4 regions of the Paenibacillus sp. YAF4_2 genome follow, and region 1 is predicted to be linked to each of the others. Evidence: riboswitches for the same ligand, from Rfam matches in the RefSeq annotation. Region 1 holds a riboswitch; each other region holds the start of a gene.
What was found. A riboswitch is a leader RNA that binds a small molecule or an ion and turns the genes downstream of it on or off. The one in region 1 is predicted to bind cyclic di-AMP.
Positions count from the first base shown of each region.

Region 1 (7,825 bases):
GATTGTTTAGTAGCGGATTGCCATGCAGCTCAGCGGTATAGACCGTTGCCAGAAAGACAAGGAACAAGGTCATCATCGCGGAAAATACAACCCAGCCCTGCTTACGGTTTTTCGCAAATCGTCCAAATACATAAGGTAAGGAAGCAGGCAGCGCCCACATCGATAAAATTTCGATGACATTCGTCAGTGGGTTTGGATTCTCGAATGGATGAGCCGAGTTGACTCCGAAGAAACCGCCGCCGTTTGTACCTAGATGCTTGATTGATTCAAGGGATGCCACAGGTCCGATCGCGATATTTTGCGTGGCACCTTCTAGCGTTGTTGCGGTTATGTTCGGATCAAATGTCTGTGGCACATGCAAAGCCACCAGTACCAGCGTGACAAGCACGGCCAGCGGCAGAAAAATCCGGGTATGCGACTTCACGAAATCCTCGAAGAAGTTACCGATTGTTGTGCCTTTGCTCGTCAGACCACGGATAAATGCAATCGCAACCGAGAAGCCTGTAGCCGCTGATGTGAACATCATCATCATAATGACAGCCATCTGCGAGAAGTAAGAAAGCCCGGTCTCCCCGCTGTAATGCTGCAAGTTCGTATTCGTGATGAAGCTGATGACGGTATTAAAGGACAAGGTCTGTTCCATACCGCCGATGTTATTCGGATTGCCAGGGAGCCCGCCTTGAAAGCGCAGGATCAAATAGCTGATGGCAACTAATACGATATTAGTTAGAAGAAAGCTAAGCGCGTATTTTTTCCAGGTCATGCCTGCTCGCGATTTTAAGCCGATCACGCTGTAAATGATTCGTTCAGACCACCCGAATACTCGGTCGGTTCGGTTTGGCTCATTCGAGTAGACGTGATAGACGTACGAGCCAAGTGGCTTGACGAGCAGAATAAGCACGCCAATCACGATTAGAAGCTGTAAAATATCCATATTGACCTCCCGCGATCGTTTAAGGGATTAAAATTTTTCTGGATTAATGAGGGCGTACACTAAATAGAGAAAGATAAGTAAAGCCAGACAGAGTGTGACAATCATCGTTTGTCCTCCTCTTGAATCGAGCGGTCGCACCATTGCATAAATCCGGCGAAGAGTACGAATACAGCTGCTAGAAGCAGCACCATATAAATATCCTGCATAACTCTATTCTCCTTAAAAGAATTGGTACACAAATGGCCTATCTCAGCCAATTGAGCAATTCTTGCTTCGTAAGCATGGATTTTTACCCGTTGTCGCTGCCTGTCATGAAGTCGCTTGCTATGAGAAAAGAAGTCTCTGTGCTACTGGAATGAATCACATAATTCGCGCCCATTCCTTTATAGATCAGTCTCGGGTTTGTGCTGTTGGTAATGACACAGATCGATTTCGACGTCCAGCTGCGGCAGATCTGAATGTAGCGGCAGCAAAGGTTCAGGCTTCTCTCGAAAAGAAAAATCCGTCCAATAGGAAGCTCCGGTACCCGCCAGGTGGCTTCTTCAGTCGTGCTTATGACAATGATCGTATTTACCTCAAGTGCGAGCATCCGCTCGTATTCCGCTTTGTTATTCACAAGCGCTGCAAACGGGATATGCCGGCGCTGCAGCTGTTTAATAAAGTCCTCGCCCTGTACGTTTGGTGCAGATACGAGAATATAATCGTTCATGAAGCTCGCTCCTCTTTTCGATAGAGGATTCAACGACAAAAAAACCGCGGAAGAGGGACTCTTCACGCGGCTTATAAGCGCAGCAGAAAATAAACCACGCCTATATTCACGATCATCGTTGCCTCTCTTGTTACGCTTACGAGGTTAGCTGACGGATTCGGGCGTAAGAGTCGCCCTACGCCATGCGGCTTATTCGAGCCGTTCTGGCGATTCACCCCGTGGAAGGCGGGTTGTTTAAATTCAGCCTGCCGTCCGATTGGTTCCCCCGTTCCCCTGTGAAGGAGATTAAGCGATAAAGACATTTTGGAATACAATAGAAAAAGACCGCAGAGGAAAGTTCCCCGCGGCCCCATAAGGTCACAAGATCACATCATCCTCTCTACCTGGAAAATGCCTTCGCAGCCTTAGCTTGCTGGAACAGACATTTTCTTCGCTTACGAGGTTAGCTGACGGATTCGGACGGTGAGAGTCGCCCTACCAGGTTCGGCCGCACGAAGCCTTTCCTGGATTCACCCCTGATAAGCAACAAGATTCATTGGCTCTCACACCGATGACACTGCGCTTATCGATTGGTTCCCCCGTTTCCCATGACGGAAACTCAGCGAATAAAGCATACATTTCAATTGCTGAATCGTATGTTACGCCTGCCTAAGGTTAATGTAAATGAGACATGGAGGCTGCATATTGTCTAATTATTACATTGTGATTGGTTAGAGCGTTTACATCTCGGATGAACTCTACGATGCTCTTTCTTAATTCCTATATCTCTAGATTGCGCTAATTGTGCTCTTAAACTTTTATTTGAAAAAGAAACAATGGACGAGGTAAGATCCATTAGGGACACTAACCAGTGCAATGAATGGTCAAACGGCGAGCTTAAGTTCCCTCAAGGACCTTAATGCAGCGGATGGAGCATCGGAACAGAGGGGAACTTGCCGGGGACCTTATCGCAGAGAATGAGGCGATAAACGAAGGTGAACTAGTCGGCTGCGGCAGCAATAAGACCCTCGCAGGGTCTTATCCGAGCAATGGAGCGGGGAGCGGGAGCCTATAAGACCCTGTCAGGATCTTATGAATAAGAAAAATCAGATGAAAGGTAGTGAAACTGGACTATCTGGAATGAATAAGGCCCTCGCAGGGTCTTATGGGCCAGTTCTGCTGGAGAAAAAATAGCAATAAGACCCTCCGGGGGTCTTATCCGAATAGTGCTGTTGCGAGCTTCTGTCAATTGGCGGGAATCGCCCCTTGTTTTCGTTCGATAATTTTGGGACAATAGGAGTCAGTATGCGGTTTAGGCCGCGTTTGTGAAAAGAGGATAAATAATGAGTACACCTTCCATATATGGATTTACATTAGAGCAATTAATCGCATGGCTGGGCGAGCGCGGACACAAAAAGTTCCGGGCGACTCAAGTGTGGGAATACCTTTACCGGAAGCGGGTTACAAGCTTTGCAGCTATGACAGAAGTTAATCCTGACTGCGTGAAGCTGCTGGAGGAGAACTTTACTATTCAGACGCTGGTTGAGCATACGAAGCAGGAGTCCAAGGATGGAACCGTGAAGCTGCTACTGAAGCTCTTAGACGGCAATCTGATTGAGACGGTCTTGATGCGCCATAAGTTCGGCTTGTCTGTCTGCGTGACAACGCAAGTTGGCTGCAACATCGGCTGCAGCTTCTGCGCAAGCGGCCTGATTAAGAAGAGCCGCGATCTGACCAGTGGCGAGATTGTCGAGCAGATTATGAAGATTCAGCTTCATCTTGATGAAGCTAATCAAGGTGAGAAAGTCAGCCATATCGTTGTGATGGGGATCGGCGAGCCGTTCGATAACTTCATCCATCTGAATGACTTCCTTACAACCGTGAAGGATCATAAGGGTCTAGCGATTGGTCCGCGTCACATCACCGTATCCACCAGCGGGCTTGCTGATAAAATCAGAGAGTTCGCCGACAAGGATCAAGGTGTCAACCTGGCTGTATCGCTGCATGCTCCTAATAATGAGCTGCGGACTCGCATTATGAAGATTAACCGCGCGATTCCAATCGAGAAGCTGATGGACGCTATCGACTATTATCTCGAACGCACGAATCGCCGGATTACGTTGGAGTATATCCTGCTAAGGGACGTTAACGACCAGCAGGAGCATGCGCTTGAGCTTGCCGAGCTGGTGGGTGACCGCCGCCGTTCACTTGTAAACGTGAACTTGATTCCTTACAATCCGGTCGACGAGCACAGCCAATACCAGCGCAGTGAGAACGACTCCATTAAAGGCTTCTACGATACACTTAAGAAGCAAGGGGTCAGCGTCAGCGTCCGTCTGGAGCATGGCGCCGATATCGATGCGGCCTGCGGCCAGCTGCGCAGTAAACAGATGAACAAGGAAAAAGTGGGTTAAAGCAGCTATAAAAGAAGCCATGATCAGAGGATCATGGCTTTTTGATTGGGAACAGTACGGGCTTTATGACTAATGCAGGCTGCAATGCAGAACTGCGCAGCATAATAGGTCGTCATAATGATCACGTCGGAGCTCGCAACCTCCGAGATGAATTTATTCCAGGCCAGAACGGAGTCCGAGGCCATAAACAGCAGTGCGCCAGCTATCGCCCATTTGTTGCCGGACATCATGGCCGACCAGCCCATTAAGGAAATCGCCGTTACATAGACAAGGACAGGTCCTTTCAGACCGCCGTCTCCTGATTTGGTAAGTGCATCAAGTAACTCATATCCCATATAAACAGCATAGGCACCAATAGGTACAATAGCGGTAAGCCGCCATAGGGAGAATTGCCATTGCCCGAAGAACCCGCTCAAATAAAACAAATGTCCGATTAAGAAGGCTGACAGCCCAATAATGAAATTGTCGAGAGTGACATCGCCGATGACGCAGAAGATTAGGCCGATGAGCAGGATGTGCTGAAATCGCTTACCATTTTCGGCAGGCTGCAAGTAGGCGTAGGCGATGATAAGGAGCATCGGTATGCTTTTGAAAATTAGCTTGACGGCATGCGGTTCTGAAGGAATGATAAAAATGTAAAGCAAGCCCATAAGCAAAATGAGTGCAGGCATTATTTTATTCAATTGTCATCGCTCCTTTTGTCCTACTATAGCACAGATAAATTCCTTTTATTAGTACATAGTCTTCTATCGAAAAGGCGGGGTTTAGGATGAATGGATTACAAGTGTTTGAAAAGCAGCAGGCCTATTATCGCACGGGTGCAACCCGGAGCTTGGAGTTTCGTCTGGGGCAGCTAGCTAAGCTGCATAAAGTAATTGTGGAGCGGGAGGCTGCGATCATGCAGGCTCTTCGCGAAGATTTGAACCGAAGTGAAAAGGAATCTTTTCTGCTTGAGATTGGGCTCGTCTTAAAGGAAATCTCCTTCATGCAAAAGCATCTTAAGCGGTGGATGAAGCCCGTCAAAGTGAAGACAGCCTTCACTCATTTCGGCAGCAAAGGGTATATCGTGCCAGAGCCTCTTGGGACTGCACTTATTATTGCTCCGTGGAACTACCCGTTCCAGCTGGCGATAGCGCCGCTTGTTGGGGCAATCGCTGCAGGCAATACGTCTGTGCTCAAGCCATCGGAGCTGTCGCCGGCAGTGTCCGAGGTGATGTCCTCCCTTATTCAAGATACGTTTGATCCAGCTTACATTACCGTCATGGAGGGCGGGGTGGAAGTAAGCAAGGAGCTGCTTGATCTGCCGTTTGATAAAATTTTCTTCACAGGCAGCGTTAATGTAGGTAAACAGGTGATGGCTGCCGCTGCTAAGCATTTGACTCCGGTTACGCTGGAGCTTGGGGGCAAGAGTCCGGCCATTGTTCACCATGATGCTAACCTCAAGCTGGCGGCTAAGCGGGTTGCTTTTGGCAAATTCATTAATGCAGGGCAGACCTGTATCGCTCCTGATTATGTACTCGTCCACCGCAGCGTAAAAGAACAATTCATAGAGCTCCTTCACAAGTCGGTTGCGAAGTTTTATGGCAAAGATCCGCTGGAACATCCGGATTACGGGAGAATTATATCGGGGCGTCATTTTCAGAGATTATGTGGATTTCTCCAGCAAGGAGAGATTACTATGGGTGGGCGCACAGATGAAATGTCCCAGCGTATTGAACCAACCGTCCTGACTGAGGTGAACTGGAATATGCCGGTCATGCAGGAAGAGATTTTTGGCCCAATCCTGCCCGTGCTTGTCTATGATGAGCTCCAGGAGACAATTGATCTGATTAACGCGAGACCAAAGCCGCTGGCTCTCTATCTGTTCAGTGATAATCAAGCGATTCAGAAGCGGGTGACGGAGGCAGTACCGTTTGGCGGAGGGTGTATAAACGATACGCTTATGCATTTGGCGACCCCTTACTTGCCGTTTGGCGGGGTAGGCGAGAGCGGCACTGGGGCTTATCATGGCGAGGAGAGCTTCCGTACATTTTCTCATATGAAAAGCGTGCTGAAGCAAACAACGAAGTTTGATTTCGCGTTCCGATATCCGTCGGCAAAAGGCGGACTTGCGATCATTCGGAGGCTGATGAAATAAGGGATGGGATAAGAGCAGAGGGCTGGAAACGCTTCATCTATTTTTTACCAAAAAATCAATTGACTTCTACCGGTTTGCTCAGTAACATGGGGAGGCAAAACCATTACTTACAGCACTCGTCCGTACATCCTTGGCGTAATGGAGCAGTCAATTGAGGAGGTAATAAACGGATGGAACAACAGCTTACACCTACACAGCCGGAGCAGGAATTTCAATTAAAAAGCATTTTGCTCCCGCTTGTTGCGATTATTCTAGGCTGCTTTATGGTTATTCTCGATACAACTGCGATGAACGTGGCACTGTCGAAGCTCGTGGAGGATTTCCATACGCAGCTTCCTACTCTTCAATGGACGGTAACGGGCTATATGCTTGCTCAGGCAGCTGTTATCCCATTGGCAGGCTGGTTATCTGACCGATTTGGTGCGAAGACGATTTTCTTGACCTCGGTCGTACTTTTTACGCTGGGGTCGCTGCTATGCGCACTGCCGAATGACCCGCAGATGTTGATCATGTTCCGTGTCATACAAGGGCTTGGTGGTGGTTTCGTTATGCCGGTAGCGATGGCTTATGTGTACCGTCTCAGCCCGCCAAATAAGGTGGGGCAGGTGATGGGGCTGCTTGGTGTACCGATTCTGCTGGCCCCGGCGATTGGACCCGTTCTCTCAGGCTGGCTGGTCGAATACCATTCTTGGCGCTGGATTTTCCTCATTAATCTGCCAGTTGGCGTCATCAGCGTATTATTTGGTCTATGGAAGCTGCCGAAGCTGGATACCAAGAAGCTTGCCGGCTTCGATATACCGGGCATGATTCTAGGTCCGCTTGCTTTCGCAGCGCTATCCTATGGCCTTAACCAAGGCGCAGAAAGCTGGACTTCGGATAAAACGATCGGCGGGCTTATCGTTGGTGGTATTGCGCTTATCGCGTTTATCTTTGTTGAGCTCCGCGTGAAGCATCCGCTGCTTGATCTCCGTGTATTCCGCTCTGTCGATTTCTCTTTTGGGATTGTGGTGCAGTGGATCGTTCAATTCTCGTTGTTTGGCGCGATCTTCCTCTTGCCGCAGTTCCTGCAGCAAGGACGAGGATACGGTGCATTTGATACGGGACTGACCTTGTTCCCACAAGCGTTGGCCTCGGCCTGTATGATGCCGATCGGCGGTTATTTGTTTGATCGAATCGGGGTTCGCTGGCTCGTTGTAATCGGGCTGAGCCTAGTATCAGGTGCGATCTTCCAATATTCTAACCTCGATATTCATACAGGCAGGGAAGATCTGCTGCTGCCGCTTATTATGGCAGGCGCAGGTATGGGGCTTATGATGATGCCTCTGAACTCCCATCTGATTAATAAGACGCCACGTGAGCTTGTAAGCCGGGTAACCTCGCTTACCAGTGCGATGCAGCAAGTTATCAGCTCACTGGCTGTTGCCTTGCTGGTAACGATTCTAACGAAACGGATTGGGACGCTGATGACCGAGGCGAATGTATCTCCGGATGTGCTGGCTAATCAAACCTCCGGCAATGCCGCGGAGGCCAATCCGGAGCAGATGCAGCAGCTGTTGGCTCTTGCCGTTGATGCGTTTGATTATACGTTTGGCATCATGGTGTTTGTCGCGATTACCGGTGCGCTGCTTGGCCTTCTGCTCCGCAGAGGTAAG
Region 1 covers NZ_JBFRCT010000010.1:287,230-295,054, forward strand. The annotation lists gene kdpA (potassium-transporting ATPase subunit KdpA) at 1-934, opposite strand, end outside; gene kdpF (K(+)-transporting ATPase subunit F) at 962-1,075, opposite strand; gene AB4Y93_RS23100 (hypothetical protein) at 1,224-1,643, opposite strand; cyclic di-AMP (ydaO/yuaA leader) riboswitch at 1,761-1,945, opposite strand; cyclic di-AMP (ydaO/yuaA leader) riboswitch at 2,061-2,257, opposite strand; gene rlmN (23S rRNA (adenine(2503)-C(2))-methyltransferase RlmN) at 2,966-4,036, shown strand; gene AB4Y93_RS23110 (lysoplasmalogenase) at 4,060-4,719, opposite strand; gene AB4Y93_RS23115 (aldehyde dehydrogenase) at 4,806-6,173, shown strand; gene AB4Y93_RS23120 (DHA2 family efflux MFS transporter permease subunit) at 6,344-7,825, shown strand, end outside.

Region 2 (7,825 bases), on a different contig from region 1:
ACAGACTTCCCGCTGGATGCAGATATCGAGAAGCAAAGCTTAGCTATTTTGCTTCCGCTGATGGACGCGGGTGAAGAAGCTTTTGGCAGCCAAACGGAGGAGTCCTGGAACAAGGTGATCAACTGGCTGACAGAGCATGATCAGATTAAGACGCCGGTGAAGGCGGCGGATGCTTTCCGCAATTTGTAGGCAATATTGGTTGATGCTTACGAAGTAAGAATCGCCACAATGGCCTTTAAGAGGCCATTAGTGTGACAATTCTTTAAGCGAATGCTTACGAAGTAAGAATTGCCACAATGGCCTTTAAGAGCCCATTAGTGTGACAATTCTTTAAGCGAATGCTTACGAAGTAAGAATTGCCACAATGGCCTTTAAGAGCCCATTAGTGTGACAATTCTTTTTAGGAGGTTTGGCAGATGGATGAGAGACTGGAGAGATATTCAAGGCAGATGCTGTTCGCCCCTATCGGCGAAAGTGGGCAGCAGAAGCTGAGCGAAAGCGCCGTATGCATCATTGGCATGGGCGCGCTTGGTACCGTACTGGCCAATCATATGGTTCGGGCAGGCGTCGGAATGGTTCGAATCGTGGACCGGGACTATGTCGAGAAAAGCAATCTGCAGCGTCAAATGCTGTATGACGAGGATGATGTGCGGGAGGGGTATCCGAAGGCGATTGCTGCTGAACGGAAGCTTCGCCGCATTAACTCGGATGTGAAGATTGAAGCGGTAGTGGCAGATGTAACGGTCCATAATATCGATGATTTGCTCGACGGTATGGATCTGGTGCTCGATGGTACGGATAATTTCCAGACCCGGTTCCTGCTGAACGATGCTTGTTTCCGAAGAGGTATTCCTTTCACCTATGGCGGCGCAGTAAGCTCGCGCGGCATGAGCGCGATTCTGGTGCCGGGCAAGACGCCTTGCCTGCGCTGCTTCCTGCCCTCGGCTGACAGCGGCGGCCAAACCTGCGATACCATTGGCGTTATTGCGCCGGTTGTTGATATAGTCGCCTCCTACCAAGCGGTAGAGGCGCTTAAATATTTGGTTGAAGCGGATAAAGCAAGACGAAACAGTCTTGTCACATTTGATCTGTGGAGCAATTACTACTACGAGATGAAGCTGGGTGAAGCGGCGAAAGAATGCCCATGCTGCCAATTAAAAGAATACCCTGCGCTGCAAGTGTCTGAGACGGATCAGACGGTTTCATTATGTGGACGCAGCACAGTTCAGATCAGTGGACACGGGCCTCTTAATCTGGAGCAATGGCACAAACGGCTGGAGCCTGCTGCGGTAAAGGTAGAGCTAAACGCATACTTGCTGAAAGCCGAGCTGCCGGAAGGCGAACGGCTTGTCCTATTCCCAGATGGCAGGGTTCTTGTGCAGGGGACAGAGGATATTGTGCGCGCGAAGACGTTGTATGCCCGATATATCGGTTATTAAAACATAGAGGGAGATGAGAGCAGGATGAAGGAGTTTCGTCTGTACGCGATAACGGGAGAACAGTTCCACCCTGGCCGAGAGATGCTGGAAGTGATGGAGGAAGCGATGAAGGGCGGCGTAGACATCGTTCAATTGCGGGACAAAGACAGCAGCCCTGAAGTAGTGCTAAGCAAAGCAAAAGCGCTGCGCGAGCTGACTCGAAAATACGGTGTGACCTTTATCGTGAATGATTATATCGACATTGCGCTGGAAGTAGACGCAGACGGTGTTCATCTCGGACAGGATGATGTATCGCTTGTAGAAGCAAGACGTCGTGTCGGCAATAAAATCATCGGAATTTCCACGCATGCGATTGAGGAAGCACTGCTTGCAGAGGAGCAAGGCGCCGACTATATCGGGGTTGGTCCAGTATTCCTAACGAAGACGAAGGTGGACGTTGTTGATCCGGTGACGGTTGCTTATGTGAAGCAGGTGACGGAGCGGGTTACCATCCCATATGTCGCCATTGGCGGTATTAAGCTCAGCAACGTGGATGAAGTTATTGCAGCCGGAGCTACCCGTATTTGCGCGGTCAGTGAGATCGTCGGAAGCTCTGATGTCGCAGGTACCTGCCAGGCCTTCCTCCGCAAGCTGGAAGGAGCGGGTCAATCTCATGCAGCTGATCATTAATGGCGAAGCCAAGGAACTGGACGCATGTACGATTCAGGATGTTGTTGTCCATTTTGGCTTAGAAGGGCGGCCGCTCGTCGTGGAAGCGGACGGTGAGATTATTACAAAGGAACAATGGCCGGACATCGAGGTTCGACCACTGATGAAGATCGAGCTGGTTCATTTTGTTGGGGGAGGCTGAGCAGATGAAGAAGGATGTATGGCATATTGGAGGACATGAGCTGACCTCGCGGTTTTTTATCGGGACGGGATTATTCCCAAGCCCCTATGTGCAAAAGGAAGCAATCCGGGAGTCCGGGGCAGAAGTTTTAACCTTCGCTATTCGCAGGATTAACCTGGCATCAACGGAGGATGATTCAATCCTGCAGCACGTGGAAGGTGAATCGTTCCAATACCTGCCGAACACGTCGGGAGCCAGCACAGCAGAGGAAGCGGTGCGGATCGCAAGACTAGCTCGTGCTTCAGGGCTTAGTGATTGGATTAAGGTAGAGATCAGCGCGAATGAGCGCACGCTGCTGCCGGATCCGCTCGAGACGCTAAAGGCAACGGAAATTCTCGTAAAAGAAGGCTTTACAGTGCTCCCTTATACGTCTGATGATCCGATTCTATGTAAAAGGCTGGAGGAAGCCGGAGCAGCAGCCGTTATGCCTGGCGCCGCACCTATCGGTACAGGGCTTGGGATCCTGAACCCGTATAATATCGGCCTTATTGTAGAAGAAGCGAAGGTGCCGATTATCGTGGATGCGGGTCTTGGATCGGTCAGCGATGTCGCGCAGGCGATGGAGCTTGGCGTCTCTGGTGTATTGATGAATACGCCGGTAGCGAAGGCGAAGGACCCTGTTGGCATGGCACGGGCGATGAGACTTGCCATTGAAGCAGGCCGTCTGTCGTATTTGTCGGGACGGATATCGAAGAAACGTTATGCCTCTGCAAGCAGCGGGCATGAACAGTATATTGTGAAATAGTCCTATCATCGTGGATTAATAAATAGAAAGCTGGTTTAACCATGGGAGAAACAATTGTCATTATGGGCGGAGGCGTTGTTGGTCTCTCCTGCGCTTTTGAATTGCAGAAGCGGGGTCATCAAGTGACTGTACTGGAGATTGGCCGCTGCGGCGGGCAAGCCTCCGGTGCTGCTGCCGGGATGCTGGCGCCTTACTCGGAAAATGTAGAAGGGCCGGATGACTTTTTTCATCTTTGCAAGGAAAGCTTGCGGTTGTATCCGGCTTGGCGGGATGAGGTTCGCCGCATATCCGGCAGAACCTTTGAATACACCGAATCGGGCAGCCTTTATATTGCCTATCATGAAGCCGATCGCCTTGCTCTGGAGGGGCGGCGGCTCTGGCAGAACGAGTATGGTTCAAGCGGTATTGTGTTAGAGGGAGAAGCGATGTTCCGTCAGGAGCCGATGTTGTCCCGCGAAGTGAAGGCCGCTCTTTATACACCAGAGGAGAGCCACGTGTATGCACCGGATTATGTTCTGGCGCTTGAACAAGCATGCCGATTAATCGGCGTTCAGATCTTTGAGCAGCTGGGTAAGGTGACTGTTGCCGAATGGCGTAACGACATCGTTGTTACCTCACAGTATGGCCAAAGCTTTACTGGCGATCGGCTTGTTGTCTGCAACGGCGCGTGGGCACAGGAACTGGAAGAGGCATTTGATATCCGCATTCCGGTATACCCGATCCGTGGACAGATATGCGCGTACGAGGCGAAAGTGAAGCCGGTACAGCATATGGTGTTCTGCAATCAGGGATACCTGGTTGCCAAGGAGAACGGCACGCTTGTCTGCGGTGCATCCGAGGATGTAGCGGGGTTTGATACCAGCGTTACGGAGCGCGGGATCGAGCGGCTGCGCAAATGGAATAAGCAGGCGTTCCCGTTCCTGGCGGAGCAGGAGCCATTCCATCGCTGGGCAGGCCTTCGCCCTTCCACGCAGGATGGTTTCCCGCTGCTGGGGCCTTTGCAGCAATCTGCCGGTCGTGTCGTCATGGCGGCTGGTCATTATCGCAATGGTATTCTGCTTAGCCCAGTAACGGCGCAGGTCGTTGCCGATTATATCGATGGCGGCAGTCCATTATCGGCGTTTGCGCCTGAACGGTTCTCTCATTAATACAATAGAAAGGGGGTTAGATTTAAGATGTCGGAGTACATAAACGGGCAAGTGGCAAGAGCTTTGACGATTGCTGGCTCAGACAGCGGCGGAGGAGCCGGTATTCAGGCAGATTTGAAAACGTTCCAGGAGCTAGGCGTCTACGGCATGTCTGCCCTGACTGCAGTAACTGCGCAAAATACGCTTGGTGTTCAAGGCGTATTCCCGCTGACGAAGGAAGCAGTAACAGCACAAATTCATTCCGTGGGCAGCGATATTGGTGTTGATGCGCTGAAGACAGGAATGTTGTTCAGTGCGGAGATCATTGAGGCGGTTGCAGAGGCGATTGTTTTCTTCGGCTGGACGAAGGTAGTGATTGATCCTGTGATGATTGCCAAAGGAGGAGCTTCACTGCTTCAAGCGGATGCGATCCGGGCGCTCACCCGCAAGCTGCTCCCGCTTACGATGATTATTACGCCTAACATTCCAGAAGCCGAGTATCTAACTGGGATGGGAATCCGCAATAAAGCCGATAAGGTAGAAGCAGCCAAGAAGCTTGTTGATTTTGGCGCCAAGTATGTCCTTATCAAGGGCGGGCATGAAGCAGGAGCAGAAGCGGTTGATTTGTTGTTCGACGGCAGCAGCTTCAGCGAGTTGTCGGGCAAGCGAATCGAGACAGCGCGTACGCATGGCACCGGCTGTACGTATTCGGCGGCTCTGACAGCAGGCCTCGCGGAGGGACTTGGAATAGAGGAAGCTGTACATCAAGCAAAAGCCTACATTCAAGCGGCCATCGAGGATAGCATCGCAATCGGCAGCGGACATGGCCCGACCAACCACTGGGCTTACCGCCGCAGAGGACTTGTCCCTCAATAGCATGTCTTGTCCTAATTCCGCTCTCTTGATCATACATATGAGAAAGAGGAGCGTGAATAATGTGGAAGACAAGACGGTTAAGCGATATTACCGATTGAAGCAGAAGCAGAAAGAGATTGAGCAGGAATTATCTGAGCTGCGCGGTGAAATTGTGAAGCATTGTACCGAGCAGGAGCTCTCCGAACTGGAGATTGGTAGTTATAAAATAAGGATTGTCGCACAGGAGCGTAAGGAATTCGACGAGACGAAGCTGTTCGCAGCACTTCCGGATCCGGAAGTATGGCGGCTGCTCTCGAAGCCTGACTCCTCGAAAATCGCCGGTCTGATTAAGCTGAATGTGATTTCAGAAGATACAATCAAAGATACGTATTCCGTAAAGCACTTATCTCTTCTTCAGGTGGATAAGAAGTGAGTGAACGTAGCAGGGAATCCCGTCCGTGAAATTTGGGCGGGATTTTTATTTACTTAATTATTGACAATATTAAGAATTGTGAGATAATTACAATAAGCTTAGTTCTCGGTACGCCGAGAAGCGGGGAAACCAATCTTTTGGGGCGAATCAGCCAGACTTTGGCTGTAGGGAACCATCTATCCCGAGTCCGTCAGCTAACCTCGTCAGCTTGAGATGGGTCTTTTGCGAATAACATTGCGAATTATTAGACCCTTTAACAGGGTCTTTTTCTGTTTAGAGGCCCACATGCACACAGAGCATGCCCATGCTCTGTGCTGCTGGGGTCTTTTTTTATTTTTCTGGGGGTGGGATGGACTTCCCGGCAAGTAGGTGAGAAAGTCAACAAACCTTTTGGAGGGATGACGAATGGTACAACCAATGGCTGATAAAGGAAGAGCGGCAGGGCTGTCAGAGGCGGAGAGAGAGCGGCTTAAGAAGCATTTTCGCGTCAATGATTACTACTTAAACCTGATTGACTGGGATGATCCGAAGGATCCGATCCGCAAGCACTTGATTGCAACGGCTGGGGAAGCTCACGGAGAGACTTTGGAGGATGCTAGTGGCTGTAAGCATGTCTACCATTCGATGGCGTTGCTCTCCGTCTCCCATGCTGCAGAAGGACTTGCCTATATTGCAGAACATACTGAAATCCATAAAGTTGTACTGACTGGTGGTGACAGCCTCTTATTAGCAACCGCTAAGCTGCGCCGAATTATCGAGCAACTGCGGGAATTGGATCATGTTGGCACAATCCGGCTGGACTCTAGAATCCCGATCTTTAATCCGATGCGGATCTATGAGGACTCCGAGCTGTTAGATATGCTTCACAAGTTCTCAAGTCCAGAGAAACGGATTTATATCATGACCTCCATTAATCATCCGCGCGAAATAACGGCAGAAGCGAAGAAAGCCTTTAATGCGCTGCATCAGGCAGGAGCTGTAGTCGTCAATCAAACCCCTATTGTAAAAGGCGTCAATAATGACCCGCTTGTACTTGGCAAGCTGATCGATCAATTGTCCAGAGCGGGGGTAACGCCGTATTCCTTTATCGTTAACCGTCCCCATACCGCAGCATACGCTGAATCCGTATTGTCTCTGAAGAGTATTTATTCCATTGTAGAGCAAGCAAAAGTACTGACCGCAGAGCTTGGTCAGCGCATCAGATTGTTAATGGCGCATACCTTTGGCAAGATTGAGCTTCTAGATATTGAAGCCGGCAAAGCCTATGTAAAATATCATCATTATAAAGAAGATGGCAATGGGCGTTTCATGATGCTCGACTGTCCGCCTGAAGCCGCTTGGATTGATGATTTGACCGATCATGATGACCATACGGTATATATATCGCAGGAACAACTTCCTAAAGTGAATAAAGGATGTTCTTGAATTGAAGTAGAAGTAGTTAGGGATAGTAACTCACATCCCGGGAGGCTTCTATTCAATGAGAGAATACGGTCAAGAACTAGTTAATGCTTTGCAGGCTCAGCAGGAAGAAGTAAGCTTGAACGGAACACCGGTTATTGTAAAAGGTAATCCGGAAGAGACAAGAGCAGGTTACTTGGATCCGTATGAGCTTAAACTGATCAGGCAGTGGATTGATGCCAGCCAGCAACAGGCCCCCCCTGCCACGCCGCCTACTCCGGAACAGCAGCTTCAGCTCATTCGAGATGCAATGGGTTTTCCGAATCGGAACTTGAATACGGTCGAGATTTACACGGGCTATGAACGGATACAGCTTGGCGATAATGAGGTTGGCCTTTGGCGGTATTATCCGCGTAAGTCGATGCGTAAGCCGAACAAACCTTGTCTCATTTATATTCACGGGGGCGGATGGATTGGCGGAACGGTATTTGCGGTAGAGAATCCATGCCGGCTGATCGCGGAACTGGCGGATGCCGTTGTCTTTAATATTGATTATTCGCTGGCTCCGGAGCATAAATTCCCGAATGGGTTTAATGATTGCTTTAACGCTGTTCAATATATTTACGAGCATGCGGAGGAGTATGGCATAGACCGGAACCGGATCGCGGTTGGCGGCGATAGTGCTGGTGGTAACTTAACTGCAGCAGCAGCGCTCAAAGACCGGGATCTAGGTACTCGTATGATTGCCCAGCAGGTGTTGATCTATCCATGTGTCACCTTCATTAATGATGTGAAAGGCTATCGCTGGGAGCTGTCGCAGTTCGAGATGGCGGAGGAGCAAAGGGCAATGATTGATCCGATGCTTGGTATCGGACGCCCTACGGAGGCTGATCCTGAAGGGAAAAAAGCATGGGAGCTTTATCTGCCAACCGAGGA
Region 2 covers NZ_JBFRCT010000004.1:342,325-350,149, reverse strand. The annotation lists gene AB4Y93_RS12040 (ABC transporter substrate-binding protein) at 1-189, shown strand, start outside; gene AB4Y93_RS12035 (thiazole biosynthesis adenylyltransferase ThiF) at 417-1,439, shown strand; gene thiE (thiamine phosphate synthase) at 1,464-2,108, shown strand; gene thiS (sulfur carrier protein ThiS) at 2,092-2,289, shown strand; gene AB4Y93_RS12020 (thiazole synthase) at 2,294-3,073, shown strand; gene thiO (glycine oxidase ThiO) at 3,115-4,221, shown strand; gene thiD (bifunctional hydroxymethylpyrimidine kinase/phosphomethylpyrimidine kinase) at 4,249-5,076, shown strand; gene AB4Y93_RS12005 (hypothetical protein) at 5,138-5,488, shown strand; cyclic di-AMP (ydaO/yuaA leader) riboswitch at 5,574-5,710, shown strand; gene AB4Y93_RS12000 (KamA family radical SAM protein) at 5,894-6,913, shown strand; gene AB4Y93_RS11995 (alpha/beta hydrolase) at 6,969-7,825, shown strand, end outside.
Region 2: linked by a shared signal. The riboswitch ahead of AB4Y93_RS12000 (KamA family radical SAM protein) and the one ahead of AB4Y93_RS23100 (hypothetical protein) in region 1 are both predicted to bind cyclic di-AMP.

Region 3 (7,825 bases), on a different contig from region 1:
CTGTAACGGATGTCCATTGTGCATCACGGGACACTTCTGCACTTTGCGACTTATTGCTCCAGGTTACTTTGTACCCAAGGGCTTCAGCTGTTTTACGTAGTGGGACGAGTTGCGTGTTATTCGGGCCAGCAGTCAGTTCTTTGTTGGACAAGGTAAGGGAAGGACCTGTCGTTGTTGTTTCGTCTACCGGAATGTTGATGATCCCTCCGGCATAAGGTGCGATTTCGTATTGTTGGAAGACCAGGTTGACGATTCCTTTACCGTCTATGAAGTAAGTATGATTGGCATCAATTTTGAAGGTTGTGATTGCATTCCAGAAGAAGTTCTCTGGATTTTTGTTGATGGTATAACGGACCGCGTTGTTTGCAGCTGCAATACCACCTTCGCCAAGCGCTTGCTCAAGCGTAAGCTTGGAAGCTTCCTTACCATTTAAGATATTGAAGCCTTCCACGCCAGTGCCGCCATGAGCACCACCAGTATACTCGTAGGTAGCAACGGTAAACGAAAGAATGCCATTAGCGGATGAGCTGCCATCAGCTTTGAGCTCATAGGATACGTTCAATTCATAGGCATGGAATGGATAATCATTTTCTTCCGCAGCCTTCTTGTCCTCGGCAGCCAGAGCTTTCAGCCGGTCGATTTCCTTGGTTGCGTTCTCTTTAATAGCGGTATTGAGTTTATCTTGATAGGAGGTATCCAGCATACCGCTTATAACAGGTACGGAAATTTTCACGGTAAGCAGCTCGGACGTTTCCTCAATAACATTTGATGTAACTTTAACGGCTTGTGTATCTGGAAGCGTTGCACTGATTGGGACAGCTGTAATCGGTCCGGATGTAGCAACGATAGGTGCGACTGTTGTTTCCTGCGCCATAGCAAGTGCAGGAGTAAATGCGAGCAGGCAAGATCCTGCTACAGCAATTGTAAGCATTTTGAATGGTTTTTTCATGGCGAGTGGCCTCCTAAGGTATGTTCGAAGAATGAAGACACCAAGTAGACGGAAGAGGAGCTGAAAAAGTTTCAAGGTTAATTATTATTCCGACTTTGTGCTTATACTGCCGCCAAAAGCAATACGGTAACCGTCAGCATCTTTCATCGTGAACTCGCTCCAATGGTCCGAATAATGGGGCCCATTAACGATTTCTACGGCTTTGGCTCGGCACTCTTCCACGAGCAGATCGACGGCATCCGTATACGCAAATACATCAAAGTATAAGCCGCCAGCTGCTGCAGATGAGGGTCTTACATCCTCTTTGTTTAGGGAAGGGTGCAAAATAAAAGTAACGTTACCTCTTGATACATGGACATGTCCACCAATCTCTTCATAAGAAAATCCCAAATTCCTATAGAACTCAGAAGCCGTATGTATATCATTAACCAATAAAACGATAGATGAACCCGATAAATTGGCTGTAACTGCAGCATCACTCATAAACACATCTCCTCTAGAAATTGGTGTATTAATACAATAACCACCAAGATCATACAATAGGGCGCTTGTTCCAGCAATAAGGCAGTTCTGGTTGAAGTGGATAGTGGACATGATGGTGGGAGTAAAAATAGGGAGCTTAATTGTTAATACGATAGGATTTAACTGATGAAGGAAGTAGCAGAGCGGGGAGAAAGAAACTGAGGTAGGAAGGTGGTCAACTGGAGGGCGGAGCGGTGGTCGATGTTGTATTTTGTGCAGTGTATTTACCTGAAGGTCTGCAGCGTCGGAGCTATGTTGTATTTTATCCAGCGTAATTGATGCGTGGATGCTCAGATGAAGCTTCCACCAGCATATATCCTGTATAAAATACAGTCTAGTTCGCGCGAACAACGTGATAGAGGGATTTATGTTGTACAAATTCCAGTGTAGATGGGCCTCCATTGAAGGTGGCAGGTAGGGTGTGGTATAGGGTATTGGTGATTGCAGATGTTGAAGTGAAGTAGCTTGAGCGGATCGTGCGAAAGCGATATTTAACTGTATTAAATAAAGGCTTTTTGTCTTGGGTTTTTGAAGCGGTGCTTGGCCGCGAGTGAGGGGGGGCGAAGCGGAGCAAGAGACATGCTCTTGAGAAGCGGAGCGCTCGCCTTTGTGCCCTGGATTTCTACCGCCGAAGCGGTAAAATTCAAAGAAATCCAGGGCACAACAGCGATCGAAAGAGTATGTCTCTTGCGCAGCGAAGCAGCTATCCCCGAGCAAACCCTATCGCCCAGCCCGCCGCGGCAACTCCCCAAACAACAAAGCCGCCCCCGGCATGAAACGTGCAGCCCCAGCCACAATCAGCCAACTGACGCCAAGCGCAAGGCAGAAGCCTGCGGCATACCACAGATGATAATACACGGAGATGCCGCTCTCAGGCGGGAACTTCCGATAGTAGAACAGCAGTAGTGGATGGATCAGATAGATGCCAAACGAAAATACCGCGATCGAATCAAAGATACGGAGCTCCTTTTTCGGCAGGAATCGATGCAAGCTTGGTGCAATATGCAGCAGCATGATGGCGCTGGTGATCGAATAGAACATTTTCAGTACATCAAGCATGAGCGGCGAATAGATAGTCCCGTTCATCCGGATATCGTAGAAAATGATGAGCATTGCGATCAGGCTGCCGAGCCATACGCCAAAAGAAGCCAGCCATACGGATACACGCTCAGGTGTGGCCCCTTCCTTCGACCATTGAAGCCATCCGCGCAGCTGCGGATAGTAGATGCCCAGTATAGCCCCGAGCATATATTGCATGGCATACGAAGGTGCCCAGCTCATCAGATTGGTCAGATGCAGATATTGCTCATTCCATGTAAAGAAGGCAAGCTGGATAACGAGCCCCAAGGGGACAGCCCACTTAATCAGCCTAGGGAAACGCCGAAACACAAACAGCAGCAACGGGAACAAAACATACAGCTGAGCCATAATAAAGACGTAATACAGATGCGTATAAGCTTTACCGGTTGCCAGCTTGATTAGAAAGCTTCGGATGGTCTCGTCTGTAGGCATATTTGGTGTGTAGGCATTGTAATACAAGACAAAATAAATGATCGAGAACAGCACATAAGGGATGATGACGTAGGTGATTCTTTTTCGATAAAAACGGCTGATGAGCGCACCATTGAGTGGACGCGGATAATAGCTGTAGAACAGAACAAAGCTGCTTAAAAATACGAATGCCGGTGTTGCAAAAGACATCGATATATTCAAGAAATGATATATGAAATAATAGTCTGATTCCTTCATATTCAAAGTGGCAAAGGAAGTCGAGTGAATCATAATGACGGCGATAATTAGAAGCGCGCGGACAAGCTGAATTTCGGGCAAGCGGCTTCTTTTTTCATCCTCTTTTGTAACGGATTTAATCATAATATTACTCCTGTCTGGTTGTCATTCTGCATGGAGCAAGGCATTACCAAAGGGTAGTTGTAAATTGCCCTATTTGTCAATAGTTGTTGCATGCAGCCAGATTGTTGATGTTTTCGGCAACAATCGCTATGTTGCTCGATATTGGCAATCGATATAATGGTGAAAGAAGCAGAAATGATCCTATTGGAGGGTATCCGCGTGACTAAGATTACGGCACTACTCGAGCAAATGACGCTGGAAGAAAAGATTTTTCAATTGATGCAGCTGACCCCGAATTTTTTAAGTGAAGATGATGCCAATCTGACAGGCCCGCTGGCTTGGATGGGTGTAACGGAGAGCATGGTGAATAATGTTGGCTCCGTGCTTAGCGCCGTTGGTGCCAAAGAAACGATTGCCCTGCAGAAAAAATATATGGAGAACAGCCGACTTGGTATTCCACTTCTGTTAATGGCGGACATAATCCATGGCTACCGCACGATTTTCCCAGTTACGCTGGCGATTGCGAGCACTTGGGATATGGAGCTGGCAGAACGCAGTGCTGCTATCGCGGCAAAAGAATCAGCCGTCACCGGCATTCATGTGACGTTCGCGCCGATGGTGGACTTGGTTCGCGATCCACGCTGGGGCCGCGTGATGGAGTCGACGGGTGAAGATCCGTTCCTCAACAGCGAATATGCACGGGCATTCGTCCGTGGCTTCCAAGGGGAGGATCTCACTGGTGATATGGACCGGGTAGCTGCTTGCGTGAAGCACTTTGCAGCCTACGGTGCTGCCGAAGGCGGGCGTGATTACAACACGGTGAACATGTCGGAAAGACAGCTCCGTGAGTCTTATCTGCCAGCATACAAAGCTGCGCTTGATGAAGGCTGCGAGATGGTTATGACGGCTTTTAATACGGTGGATGGCATTCCGGCGACCGGCAACAAATGGCTGATGCGTAATCTGCTTCGTGATGAGTGGGGTTTTGACGGCATGCTCATCTCTGACTGGGGTGCAGTGAGTGAGATGATCCCTCATGGTGTTGCCGCAGACGGGGCGGAGGCTGCACAGAAGGCGATTGAAGCTGGCGTTGATATGGAAATGATGACGTCTAACTACGCGAATCATCTGAAGGAGCTCGTGGAAGCGGGGAAAGTTGACATCTCGCTTATCGATGAGTGTGTCCTTCGTGTCCTGAAGCTGAAGGACAAGTTGGGTCTCTTCGAGAACCCTTACCGCGCAGCTAGTGAAGAACGGGAAAAAGAAGTGCTGCTCTGCGATGAGCATCGTGCTGCTGCACGCGAGATTGCGGCGAAATCATGTGTCCTGCTGAAGAATGAGCAGGCTCTGCCGCTACGCAGCGGGCAAAAGCTGGCGCTCATCGGGCCTTTCGCTGAGAGCGGCGATATTCTTGGACCTTGGTCGATTTGGGGTAAGCAGGAGGAAGCGGTTCAGCTTCATGCTGGTTTATCCGCACGTACCGATCTGATTGCCACAGCCAAAGGCTGCGACATCGATTCTGGTTCGGAAGAGCAGCTCCAGGAAGCAGTCAACGTCGCAGCCGATGCTGACATCATCATCCTGGCACTTGGCGAAAGCTCTGAGATGAGCGGGGAAGCGGGAAGCCGCGGCGATATCCGTCTGCCGCAGGCTCAACTGAAGCTGATCCAGAAGCTGAAGCCGCTTGGCAAGCCGATGGTTGTTGTACTGTTCAACGGCAGACCGCTGGATCTGCATGGCGTTATCGAGGAGGTGGATGCACTTCTTGAAGCTTGGTTCCCTGGTACGGAAGGCGGCAATGCAATCGCAGACGTCCTGTTCGGTGATGTGAATCCATCGGGACGTCTGACGATGTCATTCCCTTACTCGGTTGGTCAAGTACCTATTTACTATAACAACTACAATACGGGTCGTCCGCTCACCCCGCAGAATGCGAATGAGCGTTATGTTTCGAAGTATCTGGACATGCCAAATGCGCCTCTTCTGCCGTTTGGCTACGGCCTCAGCTATACAAGCTTCACGTACGGTGAAGTGAGTCTGTCGACAGACGAACTGCATGCTGAAGACACACTTCAAGTATCGGTTGAGGTAAGTAATACAGGCTCGGTTGCCGGGGAAGAGGTTGTTCAGCTGTATGTGCGTGATATTGCTGGTGAGGTTGTACGTCCACTTAAGGAGCTGAAGGGCTTCCGTAAGCTGCAATTGCAGCCTGGTGAGACGGTGAAGGTAACATTCTCAATTAACGAAGAGCAGCTTTGTTATTACCACACGGATCTGCAGCTGAAGAGTGATGCTGGCGAATTCCATGTCTTTGTTGGTCCTAACAGCCGCGATCTGGAAGCAAAGGCTTTCCGGTTTGTGAAATAAAAGTTTTTTCGAAAAAAGAACGAATCAGCCGGATGGCTGGTTCGTTCTTTTTAGTTGCTTAATGACCCTGTAGGATCATGTCTCCTGCACAATAGCAGATCTGCTCCCTTATTAAGGGAATTATCTCCTTGGAACAAGGTAAAAGAAAGCATGGCTGGCTTTTTAGGACATTCTGCAAGCGATTCAAGAATGTATCCGCATTCATGACGGTTAAAGCCTGATTTCTGCGTTTATTTGAAATATTATCGCTGTTTACAGATAAGGGAGAGAGGACTATGATCAATTAGCAACTTCATATGTTCATATTCGCTGAGTTTCCGAAGTAGTCGGAAAGCAGGGGAACCAATTGCGATAACTGCCATTATAGTTACCGCCGGGGTGAATCAGCATAGCTGCCGTTCAGGCAGAGAGCTGTAGGGCGATTCTCTAGACGCCCGAATCCGTCAGCTAACCTTGTAAGCGTTGATAGAGAGGGTGAACTTCGGTTTTTTATGACCGCGGGAGGATACTCTGCGGTCTTTTTTTCGTGTAAAAAAAAGCAAACATGGTTACATTAGCACTGACAAGTGATGAGTAGCCCGAGTATCCAAGCGTATGTTGTTTAACTTCATTGTTGGCGGTGACCTGTGTGTTTACTCTTATCAAAAGATTACTGATCGGGCGTCCCTTAAAGTCCACGGAATTAGGGGAACAGAAACTCATTAAGACAAAAGCGCTTGCGATCCTGTCTTCGGATGCTTTATCGTCCGTTGCTTACGGTCCTGAGCAAATTTTGTTAGTCTTGATGACCGTGAGCGCTGCGGCGTTTTGGTATTCCATTCCGATTGGTATCGGGGTGCTTGTCTTATTAACGGCACTTATTTTGTCTTACCGGCAAATTATATTTGCTTATCCGCATGGCGGCGGAGCCTATGTGGTGTCGAAGGAAAATCTCGGGGTATTCCCAGGGCTGATATCGGGCGGCTCCTTGCTGGTCGATTATATTCTGACGGTAGCAGTAAGTGTATCGGCGGGTACGGATGCGATTACTTCAGCATTTCCAAGCCTGCATACCCATACCGTGTTGATCGCCGTATTTTTCGTCCTTTGTATCACCATATTGAACCTGCGGGGCGTGACCGAATCGGCATCGATCCTCGCATATCCTGTTTATTTATTCGTACTGGCGATTTTCATTATGATTGGCGTCGGTGTATATAAAATCGCTTCAGGTGATGTATCACCTGAGCTGCATACATCCCTTGGCACACCGGTAGCGGGCATCAGCTTGTTCCTGCTGCTTCGGGCCTTTGCTTCGGGCAGCTCGGCCTTGACTGGGGTGGAAGCGATCTCGAATGCGATTCCTAACTTCAAGGATCCAGCGCCAAACAACGCTGCGAAAACCTTGCTGGCCATGGGCGCGCTGCTGTCAGTTCTGTTCGCTGGCATCGTCTTCCTTGCTTACTACTACGGTGTTGCACCAAGGGAAGATGTGACGGTTACCTCGCAAATTGCAGAGAGTATATTTGGACGCGGCGTTATGTATTATTTTATCCAAGGCACAACGGCCTTGATCTTGATTCTGGCAGCGAATACCGGCTACTCGGCGTTCCCGCTGCTTGCGGTTAACCTCGCGAAGGATAAGTTCATTCCGCGAATGTTTACGGTCCGCGGTGACCGTCTTGGTTATTCGAACGGTATTATCAGCCTTGGTATCTTGTCTATCATTCTGATTATAGCTTTCCAAGGAAAGACGGAGCACTTGATTCCACTGTATGCGGTTGGTGTATTCGTACCGTTCACCTTGTCGCAGACGGGTATGTTGGTGAAATGGATCCGTCAGCGGCCAAAAGGCTGGGTTCCCAAGTTTATTATTAACTCGATTGGTGCACTGATTAGCTTTATCGTATCGATGATGTTCTTCTTGACCAAGTTCGAGCAGGTATGGTCGATTCTGATTTTCCTGCCATTGATTATCTTCGTCTTCCACCGGATTAAGAAGCATTACGAGGCTGTTGGCGAACAGCTGCGACTGGCGACCTGCGAGCCTGTAGTCCCCATTGAAGGCAATGTTATGATATTACCGGTGGCTGGTATAACGCATGTCGTGGAGCACTCCATTCTATATGCGAAGTCCTTGAAGGCAGAGCAGATTAT
Region 3 covers NZ_JBFRCT010000005.1:137,338-145,162, forward strand. The annotation lists gene AB4Y93_RS13725 (PdaC/SigV domain-containing protein) at 1-949, opposite strand, end outside; gene AB4Y93_RS13730 (VOC family protein) at 1,034-1,432, opposite strand; gene AB4Y93_RS13735 (acyltransferase) at 2,192-3,343, opposite strand; gene bglX (beta-glucosidase BglX) at 3,518-5,689, shown strand; cyclic di-AMP (ydaO/yuaA leader) riboswitch at 5,987-6,167, shown strand; gene AB4Y93_RS13745 (APC family permease) at 6,318-7,825, shown strand, end outside.
Region 3: linked by a shared signal. The riboswitch ahead of AB4Y93_RS13745 (APC family permease) and the one ahead of AB4Y93_RS23100 (hypothetical protein) in region 1 are both predicted to bind cyclic di-AMP.

Region 4 (7,825 bases), on a different contig from region 1:
ATTCGGAAGCTTGTACAACGCTTGAAAAACTGCTTGCCGTTCGCATACCCGATCCCAAGCAGCTTCCCCATCTGAAGACGGCGATTCGCCGCATCCGGATGAACAATAAGCCCCGATTCCATTAAGTCTTCCCACGTAATATTGCCTACACCAGCAGGCTCCTCTGTTCGAAGCTCGGAGATCGCCTGACGAATGGCTTCAGGGCTGGCGTTCTCAATACCGATATCACCCTTGTACATAGCCTTCTCCTGTGGCAAAAAAGCATGCTTGCAGCCGGGTACCCGCCGAGCAACGATTTTGCGAATTCTCTCACCAGCATGATCAGGGTCCGTAAATATAATAACGCCTCTGCGTTCCATGGCCAGTTCAATGCGCTTGAGCACATCCTCACCGATGGCAGAGCCGTTTGTCTCAATCGTATCTGCTTCAACAGCCCGCTTTACAGCGACTGTATCATCTTTGCCTTCCACCACAATAATTTCCTTGATCACAAGCGAACATTCCTTTCTCCAGCAACTTTCGCTCATCTTCCTGCGTCAGTAAGAATGTAACTGCTCCACACCTATACACACAAAAAGAAGAGGCAGCGCCTCTTCTTATAATGGCATATTTATCATCGAAATAATAGCATGGAGCAATTAGCTTGCGGAAGGCTTGTTGGGTCCAAGTACGTACACCGTATAGCCTTTTTTTCGGCCAAACTTGTTAGCATAGCTGGTACTGTCAAAATAAACGTCAATCTTACTTCCTTTGACTGCACTGCCCGTATCCTCTGCTCTGCGGAAGCCGATGCCTTCAATGTAAACCCACCAGCCAATTGGAATCACATCCGGATCAACAGCGATCGTCCGGCCTTCCATCACTTTCGCACCGGAAGCCGTAATGCCGTATCCTGGATGATTCTCATCTTTGCCCGTAGACGCTACACCGGCTGAATAAGCGGTTAACGTCACGTTCTTCAGAATCTTCTTGGCTTTAAAGGTGACTCCGCTCTTCGAATACGAGGCCGTGCTCGCATTGCTTGAGAGTGTATGTACATCCTTCTTCGAGCCGATAGCTACGACCTGGCTGACCGTATGTGTCTGCACAACCTTGTCGACCAGCTTGGAGGAGACAAGAACACCATTCTCATACTTCTTCTCCACGCGTTCAATCACGAGGCCATTCTTGCCGGATTGCACCAGCTTCTCCTTCCCTTTATCAAGGGTTGGATCTTGTTTCTTCACGATCGAGAACGGCAAAGTCCGTTCTGTTTCCGACACTTTGGTATCGACGCGAGTAACAGTAACTGTCATCGCCTTCGAAACGGCCGTGTCTAGAGATGGGGTAACCCTATCTTGATCGCGAACAGGAATATTTAATTTCCCGATCGCCGCCTGTACTGTTTTCTCTGTCGTGTACACCGTCGATGTCTTGCCATCTGCTTTTACAGTAACCGGAACCGCTTGTTTAATTTCAATGCGATCTCCGTCTTTGATGGACGCATTTAGAGGTGACGACACCTCATCATATGGCCCTACCGTAATAGCTTGTTCATCCAGTAGGCGTTGCAGGACCCATTGTTTTGTCTTCACAACAGTCTCTTGTCCATTCACTACTACGGATACGCTTTTATCAGCCGATCCGTACAACAACACCAAAAACATGAAAGTCATAGCGATTGAGATAATTGCACTCAGAACAATTAAACGCAAATTTTCATGCTTCCATCGCATTGCGAAAGTCATGCTGGATGATCGCTTCCCATGGGTCTCCATTACTTGGTTCATGCCCACTTCAATCGGTCCTCCTTCATAGCCCCGCCGCCAATCTGTTACGCATGATACATTGACGTGACTATTAAGTATATTGGCGTGACGAGCACGCTCCAGTGTTACGGTCCTCTTACCTCCTGGATCTACCCCTACGAAAGATTATTTCCGCATAAATCGAAAATAAAAAGAAGCCTTCGACAGAGGATCTGATCGTGGCTTCCTGGGTAGTCAAACATTCAGGAAAAGGTAAATACACGAGGTTGATCGCTCTCTATAGACGCTTACGAGGTTAGCTGACGGGTTCGGGCGAGAGAGCTGCCCTATCCACGGTTCGAATGCTCATGGCAATCGCCGCAAAATTCACCCCTGAAGAATTCAATGCGCCGCATGATGCTAACTTGCTTTTTAAACATGCATCTGCCGACGTTGGTTCCCCCGCTCTCCGATTCGGAGATTAAGCGTAAACTGGAAATCCAATACAAAAGTTAAAGCTCTGAGAAAAATGATACCTTCCTGACCACACAATTGTAAAGACGCGTTAAAAGACGATTTTAACGAAATTTTAGCATTCTGAAGGCAAATAAAGCCGATTCCGCCAATTAAAAAGAGTTTTATCGCCGCTATAGTCTTTATTTCAGTGGTTTTAGTCCGTTTTTAAACAATACCAAAACATTTTTTACCGTTTGCGCTTGTAATAAATGCAATTTCCTCCTTGGATTTTCCTGTTATCTCCGCTGCCATGTCTGCGACTAAAGACACATATGAGCTCTCATTTCGCTTCCCTCTGAACGGATGAGGAGCCAAATATGGAGAGTCTGTTTCGATTAATATACGGTCGAGTGGAACCTGTGCAAGCACCTCTTTTGGCACCCTCGCATTTTTGAAAGTGACAGGCCCTCCGAAGGAGATATAGAAGTTCATATCGAGGCATAATTTTGCCGTTTCCCAGCTGCCGGAATAGCAATGCATGACCCCTCCAACCTCAGATGCTTTTTCTTCTCTCAAAATACGAACGATGTCCTCATGAGCATCCCGATTATGAATAACAATTGGCTTACCCAGCTTCCGAGCGAGGCGGATTTGCTCCCGAAATACACGCTGCTGAACGTCCTTTGGTGACGTATCCCAGTGGTAATCAAGTCCAATTTCTCCGATCGCAACGACCTTTGGATGTGAGCAAAGCTGCTCGATCCATTCCAAATCCCCCGGCTCCATGTAGATGCTGTCCACTGGATGCCAGCCAACCGCCGCGTAGATAAAATCATACTTTTCTGCAAGCTCGATTGTGGTCGGAATCGTCTCTCGGTTAAAGCCAATGTTGATCATGAGATCGACACCGGCAGCCCGTGCCCGCTCGATAACTTCTGTGCGGTCGCTGTCGAATTGCGAAGAGTCCAAATGGGTATGTGTGTCGAATAAAGATATCATCTTAGCTGTAATCTCCTTCTATATAAAACCTTAAATTTTGAAAAGCTCCCTTACTCTAGCGCTTAATTGATCAGCCGCAGCAAGGAGTGGCTCGATCGGATAATAAATATGGTATTGTCCCTGGTGCAGACCACTGATGGAATGAACAATGTCGGATTTCACCGATATTTCGCTTAAGCTGTTATCCTCATTTAAAAGCAGAATCGGCGCTTTCTCCTCTTTCCCGCCTTTTTTCGCATCAGGGCGATATATGTCGTATGGCTGGTCAAATGGAAAATCAATTTCCATATGATAATCCGGATTAAGACCAATCGAGATAAACTGCTGAGCAGCTTCTTCTAATAAAGAGTCTCCTGGATCATTAAGCGTAATGTATTTGTACAATCGACGATTGAGGAATCGGTCACATAGCTCGGCAAGAAGAGAATCCCCTTCCTCCGCCCATTGTGCGAAGATCGTCTGCATATAAGCCTCATCCAGCTTCAGATAATCCTTTACCGTAATCGTACCATCCAGAAGTTTGTTAATTGGTCCGGGCATCCATGCAAAGGAATAACCGTTGTCGTACAGCTCCTTCGCCCGACGAGTTATTTGCCGCAATATGATTTCCGAGCTCCGTGTAACCGGATGGAAATAAATTTGCCAATACATTTGATAACGGGACATTAAATAATGCTCGATAGCATGCATGCCGCTTTCTTTTACCACCATTTTGCCTTGAAAAGGACGCAGTACGCGCAATATCCGCTCCAGGTCAAAGTTCCCGTAATGGACACCTGTAAAATAAGCATCACGCAGCAAATAGTCCATACGGTCTGCATCCATTTGGCTGGAGATGAGACTGACGACGATCGGATTCGGATATGTCTTGCCAATAACCGAAGCCACTTTTTCTGGAAAATCATCAGCAACTTGGCGAAGCACGCGATTAACTTCTGTATCCTCAAGCAAGATCGCGCAGGTCCACTGCTCATGATGCGTGTCGAACACCTGCTCCAGCGAATGAGAGAACGGTCCATGACCAACGTCATGCAGCAAGGCCGCGCATAGGGCCAGAAGTCTTTCTTCCTGCGGCCAATCCGGATAATGATTGCGCTCAAACTGTGATATGATCTTTCTCGTTATTTCATAGACTCCAAGAGAATGGGAGAAACGGCTGTGTTCGGCACCATGAAACGTTAAATAAGAGGTTCCAAGCTGGCGAATTCTTCTTAGCCTCTGAAACTCTTTTGTATTGATCAAATCCCATATCGTCTGATCCTGAACGTAAATACATTTATGAACTGGATCCTTAAATACTTTCTCTTCGGTCAGTTGCTGATTCATTCGCCCTTCAACTCCTTGTTCATGGTTTCGACACAAAACTATGATAGAATGTCGAATAGTGTCGTAATTTAGTTTCCAAATTGTCGAAGCTGATGTATTCTATAGTTAGATTAATATGACCTTGCTATAGAGTCAACTTGCCATAAACCGCGGTCTATCAAGGACTTTTGTGGTTGACTATTATGGGAATCGTTGGTATTATAATAGCCATAAAAAGAAAAACTATGTCGAATAGTGACGAAATGTAATTTCCTGAGAGGAGAAACAAAATTATGATGAAATCTACTGGTATTGTTCGTAAAGTCGACGAATTAGGTCGTGTTGTTATTCCAATTGAATTGCGCCGTACGCTTGGTATTGGGGAGAAAGATGCTCTCGAGATTTATGTAGACGGCGAGCGTATTATGCTGAAGAAATACGAGCCTGCTTGTATCTTCTGTGGTAATGCAGAGAACGTTTCTTACTTCAAAGGCAAAATTGTTTGCCATATTTGTTTATCTGAAATGCCTACTCCTGTGACAAAATAAGAAAAATAGGTTATAATAGAAATACACCAACTTGTTAATTCTAACCTTTTTATATTCCTTGATGCCTTCCTGTGCTAGAACCCGGCCAGGAAGGTCTTTTTTTGCGTTTAAAACGCAGTAAACTATCGGTTTACTGCGTTATAAACATCCCGCTTCGGCAGGCCACGGTCTAGTGCCGCTTTTTTTATCGCTTCTTTACGATCTATTCCCTGATTCTCATAATGAGCGACATGATCTTCAAGCTCTAACGCTGTCCACCATACTTCCCCATTCTCTCCTGCTTCTCTTGCTCCAGAGGCCGCTCCTTCTATAATAAGGCAATATTCACCTAGAGGTGGATGCTCTTCTAACCAAGCCATACATTCCGATATCGTACCACGTGCTGCTTCCTCATGCCGCTTCGTAAGCTCTCTAACCATTGCGATCCGTCGATCGCCCCAATGCTCCAGCATCGCATCAAGTGTCTTCTTCACACGGTGAGGCGATTCATAGAGCATCAAGGTTCCCTCTTGGTGTTTCAGATGAGTAAGCCATTCAGCAAGCGGCTTTTTATCCCTTGGAGGAAATCCCGTAAACATAAACTGATCGGTTGGCAATCCCGAGATAATTAAAGCTGATAACGCAGCATTAGCACCAGGGATAGGTACAACTTTGATTCCCTGCTCTACCGCATCTGCTACCAGGTCAGCACCAGGATCTGAGACTGCTGGCAGTCCTGCATCACTTACAAGTGCAATGGATTGGCCGTCCATTAGCAAACGGATGAGTTCACTGCCACTTGCTTGCTTATTATGCTCATGATAGCTGACCAGCCTAGTAGAAATTTCGAAGTGGGTAAGCAGCTTTCTTGTCTGCCTTGTATCTTCAGCAGCAATGAGCTGCACTTCCTTTAACGTCCGGATTGCCCGGAACGTCATATCTTCCAAATTTCCGATTGGTGTAGCAACCAGATATAAAGTCCCATAATCACCATCAGCCAGATCTTTAAAGCTTTTTTGTATCCGTACCATTTGCTAGCTCCCTCTCATCAATAACGCAGCTATCTATTATTCATATACGAAAATCGGCGGCAAAAGCCTAAGCTCAGGCTTCCCATCACGAATCGCTTCAATTAGAACCATATTCGCTTCTCCCTGCGCTCTCGGATGGACAAATTGTACACGCTTGGGCTCAAGCCGATACTTCCGCATCGTCTCTATAATATCGATAAACCGGGACGGCCGATGAACCATCGCTACTTTACCACCTGGGCGGACAAGTCTGGCACACGCATGAACAACATCATCAAGCGTACAATGTACTTCATGGCGGGCAATGGCATAATGCTCGTTTTCATTCTGGTCTCCTTCTTGAATGGCCATGTATGGAGGATTGACCGTTACTGCATCATAAATACCATTTCCTGCTTCTTTTGCGAATATTTTTAGATCGGCTTCAATAATCGAGATTTGTTCCGACAAGTTGTTCATCTCTACGCTGCGCCTTGCCATATCAGCCAGCCTTGGCTGAATTTCAACCGCATCGATCTGAGCTCCTGTCCTCGTCGTTAGAAGCATCGGGATAACACCATTTCCCGTACAAAGATCAATAACTCGTCCACGCTTTGGAATTGTAGCGAATTTTGTTAATAACACCGCATCAAGCGAAAAGCTGAATACTTCTCTGCTTTGAATAATACGAAGCCCCGTCTCCGTCATCAAATCATCAATTCGTTCATTCGTTTCTAGTTTTACTTCCTGCACCTTGACCTAACTCCCCTAACATAAAGATACCGCCCTCTATGACAAGGACGGTAACTTACAATGTTCTATTATTTATTAAGGAAGGATAAGCAGAACAAGCAATCTCCTTCCGTCCGCAAATGCCCGTAGTAGACGTTGCAAATGTGGAATCCTTCATGATACAGCCTAGCCAAGTTATCATGCGCCTCACCGACGAGACCGGCCTGCTGCGATGTATCGTTAGCCGTATCTTCCTCCGCATGGGCTGCAATCTCCCGACGGACAGGCGGGGTAGCCTGTCCTTCTGTACGATTAGCAGCGGACTTTGGCTTCGGCGATGTCTCGCGCTTTAATATTTTGCGCAGCTGTTCATTTTCAATGCTTAGCTGCAGATTCTCTTCCAGCAGTTCTTTGACCCTCTGCTTCAATACGCCTAGATGTACATGGAACTCACCCATCTGGCTTTCCAATTGATCCATCTGATTAAATATTTCTTTGTTCTCCAAGTTTCCACCCCAGAGCTTCAAACGTAGTCGTTCATTATTCCTTCACAACCACATCGTCTAACGGCAGCTCCTTCGGTTTACCCGACACATCGAACAACTGCACGTATACAGACTTCGTGGAAGCGTTGATGCCTGTTACTTTGCCCTCGCCATAAGACGTGACGACGATTTTACCAACGGAAGGCATTTCCTCCCGCAAGCTCTCGTAATTGTCATGCTCATATTTCAAGCAGCACATAAGACGGCCGCATAACCCCGAAATCTTTGTAGGATTGAGCGATAAGTTCTGATCCTTGGCCATCTTAATGGATACCGGCTCGAAATCTCCAAGCCAAGAGGAGCAGCACAATACACGCCCGCATGGCCCGATGCCTCCCAGCATCTTCGCTTCATCACGTACACCGATTTGACGAAGTTCAATTCGTGTACGGAAGACGCTGGCCAGATCCTTTACAAGCTCCCGGAAGTCAACTCTTCCTTCAGCTGTAAAGTAGAAAATAATTTTGTTGCGGTCAAACGTGAACTCCACGTCAACCAGCTTCATCTTAAGCTGATGATCCCTT
Region 4 covers NZ_JBFRCT010000016.1:62,844-70,668, forward strand. The annotation lists gene rnmV (ribonuclease M5) at 1-491, opposite strand, end outside; gene AB4Y93_RS27285 (ubiquitin-like domain-containing protein) at 639-1,775, opposite strand; cyclic di-AMP (ydaO/yuaA leader) riboswitch at 2,017-2,225, opposite strand; gene AB4Y93_RS27290 (TatD family hydrolase) at 2,409-3,182, opposite strand; gene AB4Y93_RS27295 (HD domain-containing protein) at 3,213-4,508, opposite strand; gene AB4Y93_RS27300 (AbrB/MazE/SpoVT family DNA-binding domain-containing protein) at 4,781-5,035, shown strand; gene rsmI (16S rRNA (cytidine(1402)-2'-O)-methyltransferase) at 5,158-6,045, opposite strand; gene AB4Y93_RS27310 (tRNA1(Val) (adenine(37)-N6)-methyltransferase) at 6,082-6,732, opposite strand; gene AB4Y93_RS27315 (initiation-control protein YabA) at 6,846-7,262, opposite strand; gene AB4Y93_RS27320 (PSP1 domain-containing protein) at 7,297-7,825, opposite strand, start outside.
Region 4: linked by a shared signal. The riboswitch ahead of AB4Y93_RS27285 (ubiquitin-like domain-containing protein) and the one ahead of AB4Y93_RS23100 (hypothetical protein) in region 1 are both predicted to bind cyclic di-AMP.